3 regions of the Pantoea sp. X-Soil-MYKO-1289 genome follow, and region 3 is predicted to be linked to each of the others. Evidence: predicted binding sites of a transcription regulator. Region 3 holds the regulator's gene; each other region holds the start of a gene.
The links. Region 3 encodes CRP, which controls carbon source genes, mostly activating them, when cyclic AMP is high. Its sites were predicted from a motif close to ATGTGANNNNNNTCACAT; they were not measured.
Positions count from the first base shown of each region.

Region 1 (3,262 bases), 2.5 Mb from region 3:
GCGCGCGCGTCCTTCGCTCATCAACACCACCGCCGCCGCGCCGTCGGTAAGCGGCGTGCTGTTGGCCGCCGTGACGCTGCCGTGCTGGCGGTCGAACGCCGGCCGCAGCCGCGCGTAGTCTTCGATTTTTGCCGCCATGCGCACGTTGTTGTCCTGCTCGATGGGCGCTTTCCACGGCGGCGCGAAGGCGGGCATCACCTCCTGCTGCAGCACGCCGGATTGCCAGGCGCTGGCGGCGCGCTGGTGCGACCGCAGCGCCAGCGCATCCTGCGCCGCGCGGCTAATGCCGTGCGTTTTCGCCATCTGCTCCGCCGTATCGCCCATGCGCAAACCGGTGGAGTACTCGGCGACGGCGGGCGGCACCGGCAGCAGATCGCGCGGCCGCAGGCGACGCAGAATCTGCGCTTTCTGCCCCAGACTGCGCGCCTTGCTGAGGTCGAGCAAGGCGCGCGCCAGGGTTTTGCTGACGCCGATCGGCAGCACCGATGAGGAGTCCGCGCCGCCCGCGATACCCGCGCGGATAGTGCCCGCCATCAGGCTTTCCGCCACGTTGGCGACCGCCTGAAAGCTGGTGGCGCAGGCGCGGCTGACGCTGTAGGCGTCGGTATGCACGCTCAGCCCGCTGCTGAGCACGACTTCCCGCGCGATGTTGGGCGCTTCCGGCATCTGGATCACCTGACCGAACACCAGCTGCTCTATCGCCTCGACCGGCAGTTCGCGGCGCGCCATTAGTTCGCTTATCACCATCCGGCCGAGTTCCACGGCGGGAATGCCATGAAAACCTGTCGCCTGACGCAGGAACGGCGTGCGAAGTCCGTGAGTAATGGCGATGCGATCGCCCGCACGCGTCAGCAACGGCTGCGCTTTGCTCATCTGTTTCACCTGTGCATGTTGACCGGGCGTCATTGCCCTGAGAGGTCTGACCTGATCCACAGTGTTAACGACAAGCGGGCGCGCCGCCAATCAGGAAAGAAAAAAAGTGCGAGGGGAAACACGAAAATGAAAAACGCCGTTAAGCAACGGCGTTCAGAGGTTTAGCGCAGGCCCAGCTGAAAAATCAGGGTTTCGGCCTGGCAGGCGAAGGTGAAATCGATATCCAGCTGCACGCCGTTGTCGCGCTCGTTGAAGCGGGCGTCGATCTGGCAAGGGTCCGACTCAATCTGCCGCGCTTTTTCCGTCAGGCTCGCCAGTTTCGCTTCTGCCTCGCTGCGCTGCGCGAACCACTCTGACCAGCTGGCGGTGCAGTCGCTGTTATCCATCACGGTGCCGACATCCACGCAACAGCAGGCCGCGGTTTCACTGGCGCTGCATTTATTCATGGTATTGGTCATTGCGTTCTCCTGGGAATAAATCTGTTAGCGATCTGGATTAACGCCCGAAATTTTACGCCTCCGGTTTAAAATGCGCTATGTCAGACTCGCTAAGTGACGAATATCACAATAAAATTTGATCCAAAACAAATTAGAGCCGCTATGCTGCTCTCTGCCCCGCTCTTTTTGTTAAGCGGATCGAAATTTTGCAGATCAATTCAGAAATATTTTAAAAACAATATTGCAACATCTACACAGGTCAGACCTATACTTGCCGCACTGGTCTGATTTGTCAGCTTCTGGTCAGTCCCTACAATCCGCCGACCCTTGTTACGCGATGTAACAATTACAGTTTAATAATAATTCACATGAGGTTGTGGTCATGAGCCATAAAAACCTGTTCGCAAAGTCAGCCGTGGCGGCTGCAGTGGCGCTTGTTTCTTCACACGTATACGCAGCGGGCTTTCAGCTTAACGAATTCTCCTCTGCCGGTCTGGGCCGCGCCTATTCCGGCGAAGGCGCGATGGGCGATACCGCCGCCTCAGCCAGCCGCAACCCGGCGACCATGGCGCTGATGGATCGTCCGATGTTTTCTGTCGGCGCGGTTTTTATCGATCCCGATGTCGATATTACCGGCAACAGTCCGACCGGCCGCAGCCTCGACGCCAGCAATATCGCGCCAACGCAGTGGGTGCCCAATATTCACTATGTGCAGCCGATTAACGATCAGTGGTGGATTGGCGCCTCCGCAACCTCAAACTATGGTCTGGCGACGGAATTCAACGACGGCTATACCGCCGGCGGCTACGGCGGCAAGACCGATCTGATGACCGGCAACCTTAACCTCAGTACCGCCTATCGTCTTAACGAGCACTTCAGCTTCGGCGTCGGCTTCGACGCGGTTTACGCGCGCGCTAAAATTGAGCGCTACGCAGGCGAATCCGGCGCGGCGCTCGGCATTCCCGCCGATACTCAGGTGGCCCATCTGAAGGGTGACGAGTGGGGCTACGGCTGGAACGCGGGCATTTTGTATGAGGTAGATAAAAATAACCGCTTTGGCCTGAGCTATCGCTCAGAAGTGAAAGTCGATTTCGACGGCGACTATAAGAGCAGCCTGCCGACCTCGATTAACCGCATCAATCAGGCAGCCAATTTAGGCCTGCCTTACGCCACCGGCGGTTCTACTATTCCGGGCGCGCTGACGCTGAACCTGCCGGAGATGTGGGAGGTGTCCGGCTGGCATAAAGTGGCGCCGCAGTGGGCGGTGCACTATAGCCTGGCCTACACCAGCTGGAGTCAGTTCCAGGAGCTGAAAGCCACCGGTTCCAGCGGTCAGACGCTGTTCTATAAAGATGAGAGCTTCAAAGACGCCTATCGCATCGCGCTGGGCACCACCTACTATTACGATCAGAACTGGACTTTCCGCACCGGCATCGCCTTTGATGACAGCCCGGTTCCGGCGGACAAGCGTTCTATCTCCATTCCCGATCAGGATCGTCTCTGGCTGAGCGCTGGCGCTTCGTACGCCTTTAACGACGACGCTTCGGTCGATGTGGGCGTCTCTTATATGCACGGCCAGCACGTCACGGTGGAAGAAGGCCCCTATACCTTTAACTCGGTGGGCAAAGCCTGGCTGTACGGCGCGAACTTTAACTACAAGTTCTGATGATATGAGCTGGAAAAATGGCGACCTTTGGGTCGCCATTTTTAATGGTATGCACCGATCGTAAAACGCGAGTGGCATGGGCAGAAGAGCAAAGCGTCCCGCGCCAGGGACAAAAACGCCGGGAGCGTTTTTGAACAACGCAACGCGTTGCCCGTTTACGGGCGCCCCTCAGGGATGAGGGGCGTATACGCGCGGGCCGAGCTGGCAGGGATGCCGCTTTTTGCGTCTTTGCGATCGGCCCATGCCACTCGCGTAGGCACCTTAGCTGAAAAAAATGGCGACCCCT
Region 1 is NZ_AP036004.1:2,871,363-2,874,624, forward strand. Features, by position in the region: gene fadI (acetyl-CoA C-acyltransferase FadI) at 1-873, opposite strand, end outside; gene AC6I7Z_RS13735 (YfcZ/YiiS family protein) at 1,035-1,331, opposite strand; gene fadL (long-chain fatty acid transporter FadL) at 1,693-2,976, shown strand.
Region 1: a site for CRP is predicted at 1,423-1,440, ahead of AC6I7Z_RS13735 (YfcZ/YiiS family protein). Genes of this name have one in related genera too.

Region 2 (3,262 bases), 1.7 Mb from region 3:
AAACAGCTCTGACGCCGTACGGCGCTCACCAAAAAGGACGCAGCTGCGTCCTTTTTCGCCTCTTGACCCTGAGCCTGCTAACTTATTAGGGCCATAAAAAACAAAGTCGCCAATCCTCGCTATAATCCCTCTCACTCCAACAATAAATGTACTTTTTTTTACAGCAATGAGGATGTCCCAATGGGCCATTACTACTACGTTTCTAAAATTTCTGGCTACAACGATAACCATGTGGTGCATGCCGCAGGCTGCCAGTATCTTCCCCCGTTAGAATCCCGCCTGTTTCTCGGCACTTTTTATACCGCCAACGCCGCGATCCAGCAGGCGCGCAAGTATTACCCCGGATCGCTGGGTTGCGAGGCGTGCTGTCCGCTGCCGGTAAAAAAAAACCTGAAGGTACAGAATAGCGTGGCACTAAAGCATATCGCCTGACTCTGATTATGCTGGCCTCGCCGCGGAGGTCAGCAATGCTTTGCGCCGTTGCGCCAGTTTGTTAAGATTTCTCCTCTCTTTCCAGTAAGGTAGAGCTCTTCTTCCTGATGCCTGAGCAAACTATGCGCGAAAAATATGCCGCTTCACAAATTGCCCTTCACTGGCTGACCTTTCTGCTGGTGGCGCTGGCGTACGCCACTATCGAGCTGCGCGGCTTTGCCGAGCGCGGCTCCTGGCAGGGCTATGCGATGATCATTACCCACTTCAGCGCAGGCTTTACCGTCCTGCTGCTGATGCTGGCGCGTCTGTTTTTGCGCACGCGCCATCGTACGCCACCCATTACGCCGCCGATCGCCCGCTGGCAAACCGGCCTGGCGCATCTGGTGCATACGCTGATCTATGCGCTGTTTATCACCCTGCCGATTCTGGGCCTCACCTCGCGCTATCTGCGCGGGCGAGACTGGTGGCTGTTCGGCATACCGATGCCGGTGGCGAGCGAACCCAGTTTCGATCTCTCTGACAGCCTGATCGAATGGCATGAAACGCTGGCACCGCTGGGATACTGGCTGATAGGCCTGCATGCCGCGGGCGCGCTGTTTCATCACTATTTTCTCAAGGACAATACGTTGAAACGTATGATGCCGGGCAAAACGCCGCGCTGATAACCCTTGTTTATCGCCCGCGGGCCGGGCGATAAAAAACTTTCAGGAATAAAACTGCGTTTCACCGTTCCCCTTACCGTGCAATTCCCTCACAATGGTCAATAATTGTGACGCAAGTCACTTTCGTGGATGTGAAAACCGCATCTTTTTGCTGCTGCTCTGACTGATTTTATTTTCATGCAATCAACTACTGTATCCCGTAAAACGGCCTGGCTACGCGTGGTGCTGCTGGCTATCGCCGCCTTTGTTTTCAACACCACTGAATTCGTGCCCGTCGGCCTGCTTTCCGATATCGGCGCCAGCTTCAGCATGAAAAGCGCCGACGTGGGCATTATGCTCACTATCTACGCCTGGGTGGTGGCGCTGCTTTCGCTGCCGCTGATGCTGCTGACGCGCAATATCGAGCGGCGCATCCTGCTGTCGGCGCTGTTCCTGATCTTTATCCTGAGCCATGTGCTGTCGACCTTCGCCTGGAGCTTCACCTCGCTGGTGGTGTCGCGCATCGGCATCGCGCTGGCGCATGCGGTGTTCTGGTCAATTACCGCCTCGCTGGCGATTCGCGTCGCGCCCGCCGGTAAAAAGACCCAGGCGTTAAGCATGCTGGCGACCGGCACTGCGCTGGCGATGGTGCTGGGCGTGCCGATTGGCCGCGTGGTAGGACAATATCTGGGCTGGCGCACCACCTTCGGCATGATTGGCGCCTCGGCGCTGGTGCTGATGGTGCTGCTGGCGCGTATTCTGCCGCGTCTGCCGAGCGAACACACCGGCTCGCTGAGCAGCGTGCCGATGCTGTTTCGCCGGCCCGCGCTGGTGAGCATGTATCTGCTGGTGACGCTGGTGGTGACCGCGCACTACACCGCCTACAGCTATATCGAGCCGTTTATGCAGTTCGTGGCGAATGCGGATGAGAACTTTACCACGCTGCTGCTGCTGCTGTTCGGCTCCGCCGGGATCCTGGGCAGCGTGCTCTTTAGCTCGCTGGGCAATAAGTTCCCCTCTGCGCTGCTGATCGCCGCGATAGCGATTATCACCCTCTGCATGGGGCTGCTGATTTTCGCCGCCGTTCGTCCGGCCGCGATTGCGACGCTCTGTATTCTGTGGGGCATGGCGATGATGATGATCGGCCTGGCGATGCAGGTGCGCGTGCTGTCGCTGGCGCCGGATGCCACCGACGTGGCGATGTCGCTGATGTCAGGCATCTATAATATCGGCATCGGCGCGGGCGCGCTGCTGGGCAATCAGGTCAGCGAGCATCTGAGCATGGGGGACGTGGGTAATATTGGCGGGCTGCTGGGGCTGGCGGCGCTGTTCTGGTGTATCGCTATCTTCCGCAAGTATCCGCAGTTGCGCAGCAACGGATAAAAAAAGGGCGTCGGAACCGGGTTCCGACGCCCTTTTTCTTAATTAAGGCTGGCGGCTGTGCCAGACAGCCTGCTCGCGCCAGAGGTCGAAGCGATGGGAAAAGGCTTTACGCGCACGTTGTCCTGCTTTCCCGACAGCTGCTGCTCCAGCGAAATCAGGCTGCCGCTGCCGCTGACGTTTACCGCTGCGGCCTCTGTCTGGTAATAAGGCGCAGCCTCAAGCTGCTCCGCCGCCGCGCTGGTCAGAGAAACCGCACTGAATAGCGCCGCCATAACGACATACTTCACGCTTTTCATCCTCTCTCTCCTTCTCTCCGACGCCGCTGACTTACTGATAAATCACTGCGGTGCCGTGCAGGTTGTTCTGACCGGAAGTCGAGGTGATGCGGAAAGATTTCGCGCCTGCGGCATCCGCTTTCGCGTTCAGCTGCGCTTCCAGTGAATCCAGGTTAGTGCCGCCCTGAGCGGAGATGGTGCCAACCGGAGTCTGGTTCAGCGGGTCGCTGACAACCTGATCAGCTGCGAATGCGCCAAAAGTCAGGGTAGTAAGGGCCAGAGCGGCCAGGGTCAGTTTGGTGGTTTTCATGATATCGGCTCTCATATTCGGGTTTATAAAAGTGTCGCTAAATTAATTAACGATCGTTAAATAAATAGTAGAGCATGGTGCGACTCTGCGTCAATGTTTTTTTATCGATCGTTATTTTAATGCGGAAGAGGCGTGAGTATGGGCTTCAGCGCCCTTTTCCACTTAACCATATGGGGGAAAAGTGGGCGGCAACGCACAAAATGCCAACCCCGTTTTACGGG
Region 2 is NZ_AP036004.1:2,060,998-2,064,259, forward strand. Features, by position in the region: gene ynfM (multidrug efflux MFS transporter YnfM/SxtP(Kp)) at 1-12, shown strand, start outside; gene AC6I7Z_RS09980 (hypothetical protein) at 181-432, shown strand; gene cybB (cytochrome b561) at 555-1,094, shown strand; gene AC6I7Z_RS09990 (sugar transporter) at 1,272-2,456, shown strand; gene AC6I7Z_RS09995 (hypothetical protein) at 2,495-2,752, opposite strand; gene bhsA (multiple stress resistance protein BhsA) at 2,784-3,041, opposite strand.
Region 2: a site for CRP is predicted at 1,200-1,217, ahead of AC6I7Z_RS09990 (sugar transporter). Genes of this name have one in related genera too.

Region 3 (3,262 bases):
ACCAGCCTGGCGTTTCGTAAAATTTTCCAGCAGCTCAATCTGCACGCCGCCGAGCTGGAGGGCGACAGCTTCCACCGCTATACGCGGCCGGAAATGGATATGGCGATCCGCAAGGCGCGCGATTTAGGGCGTCACATCAGCTATTTCGGCCCGGAAGCCAACGATTTCGGCCTGCTGGAGCAGACTTTTATCGACTACGGCAATGCGGGCAAAGGCCAGTCGCGCAAATATCTGCACACCTACGACGAAGCGGTGCCCTGGAACCAGGTGCCCGGCACCTTTACGCCGTGGCAGCCGCTGCCGGAAAATACCGACGTGCTGTTTTACGAAGGGCTGCACGGCGGCGTCGTCACGCAGCAGCATAACGTGGCGGAGAAGGTCGATCTGCTGGTGGGCGTGGTGCCGATCGTCAACCTGGAGTGGATCCAGAAGCTGGTGCGCGACACCGGCGAGCGCGGCCACTCGCGCGAGGCGGTGATGGACTCGGTGGTGCGCTCGATGGAGGATTACATCAACTTCATCACGCCGCAGTTCTCGCGCACCCACATTAACTTCCAGCGCGTGCCGACCGTCGATACCTCGAACCCGTTCGCCGCGCGCGAAATTCCGTCGCTGGACGAGAGCTTTGTGGTGATCCATTTTCGCGGGCTGGAGAATATCGACTTCCCCTATCTGCTGGCGATGCTGCAGGGCTCATTTATTTCGCACATCAATACGCTGGTGGTGCCGGGCGGCAAGATGGGGCTGGCGATGGAGCTGATTATGGCGCCGCTGGTGCAGCGGCTGATGGAAGGCAAACAGATCGCCTGACCAGGTCTGGCGCGGTCGCGGGTAGCAAGGCCCGATCGCAAAGACGCAAAAAACGGCATCCCTGCCAGCTCGGCCCGCGCGTATACGCCCCTCATCCTTGATGGGGCGCCCGTAAACGGGCCAACGCGTTGCGTTGTTCAAAAACGCTCCCGGCGTTTTTGTCCATGGCGCGGGACGCTTTGCTCTTCGGGCCTTGCTACCCGCTCCTTACGTACAGTGCGCTTTTTTACAGCGCGACCACTTCATAGCTATGGGTCATCTCTACGCCTTTGCCCAGCATTAACGCCACCGAACAGTACTTCTCCGCCGAGAGATCCACCGCGCGCGCGACCGCTTTATCGCTCAGCGCCTTGCCGGTGACCACGAAATGCAGATTAATATGGGTAAACAGGCGCGGCGCCTCTTCGCGACGCTCCGAGGTCAGCTTCACCTCGCAGTCCACCACATCGTTGCGGCCTTTTTGCAAAATAGAGACCACGTCGATGGCGCTACAGCCGCCCGCGGCCATCAGCACCATCTCCATCGGACTAGGCGCTTTATCGCCGGAGTTGCCGTCCATCAGGATCTGATGTCCCGACGCCGACTCGCCGAGAAAGGTTAATCCTTCGACCCACTTCACTCTTGCCTGCATGTTTCTACCTCGAGAATAGCCCGTTTGCCGCCAGAGTACGCGTTCACCTGGCAAACAGCAATCCAGAGTAATCCCCCCTTTGCTGAAGCGAGACAACAGAAGACAGTCGGCAAAAGCTGTGCTACAAACAGTGCTGAAAATAGTTCGTTCTGATAGGGACGAAGACGGGACATCTCAAGCGCCTGGCGCAAAATAAGGCCCGAATAATCTCCTTTAGGGGAAACGCTTGAAGCTTTCATCGCCTGGCAGGGACTCATCTCCCCGCGTTTTGGGCACGATTACAACAGAGGATAATAGCGAATGGTTCTCGGCAAACCGCAAACAGACCCTACACTCGAATGGTTCCTGTCCCATTGCCATATTCACAAATATCCATCCAAAAGTACGCTGATTCATCAGGGTGAGAAGGCTGAAACCCTCTACTACATCGTGAAAGGTTCCGTTGCGGTGCTGATCAAAGATGAAGAGGGCAAAGAGATGATCCTCTCTTACCTGAATCAGGGTGATTTTATCGGCGAGCTTGGCCTGTTTGAAGAAGGTCAGGAGCGCAGCGCCTGGGTACGTGCGAAAACCGCGTGCGAAGTAGCGGAAATTTCCTACAAGAAATTCCGTCAGCTTATCCAGGTGAATCCGGATATTTTAATGCGTCTCTCTTCGCAGATGGCGCGCCGTCTGCAGGTTACATCGGAAAAAGTGGGCAATTTAGCTTTCCTCGACGTGACCGGACGTATTGCACAAACCCTGCTTAACCTGGCGAAGCAGCCAGACGCCATGACGCATCCCGACGGCATGCAAATCAAAATTACTCGTCAGGAAATTGGCCAAATCGTTGGTTGCTCGCGTGAAACCGTGGGCCGCATTTTGAAAATGTTGGAAGACCAGAATCTGATTTCCGCACACGGCAAAACCATTGTCGTTTACGGCACCCGCTGATTTCCTCTCACTCACGGCGTGATGTCACCGTCACGCCGTTACTGTTTTTAGTGAAGTGATGTGGCGCCGAATCATCTATCACCCCGAAGTTAACTATGCCCTGCGGCAGACGCTGGTGCTCTGCATTCCGGTGGCGCTCGGCTGGCTGTTCGGCGATCTGCAAAAAGGCCTGCTTTTCTCTCTGGTTCCCGCCTGCTGCAACGTCGCGGGTCTGGATACGCCCCATAAGCGCTTCTTCAAACGTCTCATCGTCGGCGGCTCGCTGTTCGCGCTCGGCAGCTTCCTGATCCAGCTCTTAACCCTGAAAGGGGTGCCGCTGCCTGCCGTGCTCTTTGCTCTGCCGCTGCTGCTGGGCGTCACCGGCGAAATCAGCCCGCTGCACGGCCGCCTGCTCTCCGGCACGCTGGTGGCGGCCATCTTTACCCTGAGCCTGATCGGCCGATTGCCGATCTATGTGCCGCCGCTGCTCTATATCGGCGGCACGCTCTGGTACGGACTCTTCAACTGGTTCTGGTTCTGGCTGTGGAAAGAGCAGCCGATGCGCGAAACCCTGAGCCTGATCTACCGCGAGCTGGCGGACTACTGCGACGCGAAATATACCCTGCTGACCCAGCTTACCGACCCGGAAAAAGCGCTGCCGCCGCTGCTGGCGCGCCAGCAGAAAGCGGTCGATCTGATCAACACCTGCTATCAGCAGATGCATATGCTCTCCGCCAGCCGCGACAACAGCCACAAACGGCTGACGCGCGCGTTTCAGGTGGCGCTCGACCTGCAGGAGCATATCTCCGTCAGCCTGCATCAGCCGGAAGAGGTGCAGAAGCTGGTAGAGCGCAGCCACGCCGAAGCGGTGATCCGCTGGAACGCCAAAATTATCTCGGCGCGGCTGCG
Region 3 is NZ_AP036004.1:328,061-331,322, reverse strand. Features, by position in the region: gene AC6I7Z_RS01505 (phosphoribulokinase) at 1-810, shown strand, start outside; gene AC6I7Z_RS01500 (OsmC family protein) at 1,037-1,441, opposite strand; gene crp (cAMP-activated global transcriptional regulator CRP) at 1,742-2,374, shown strand; gene AC6I7Z_RS01490 (YccS/YhfK family putative transporter) at 2,433-3,262, shown strand, end outside.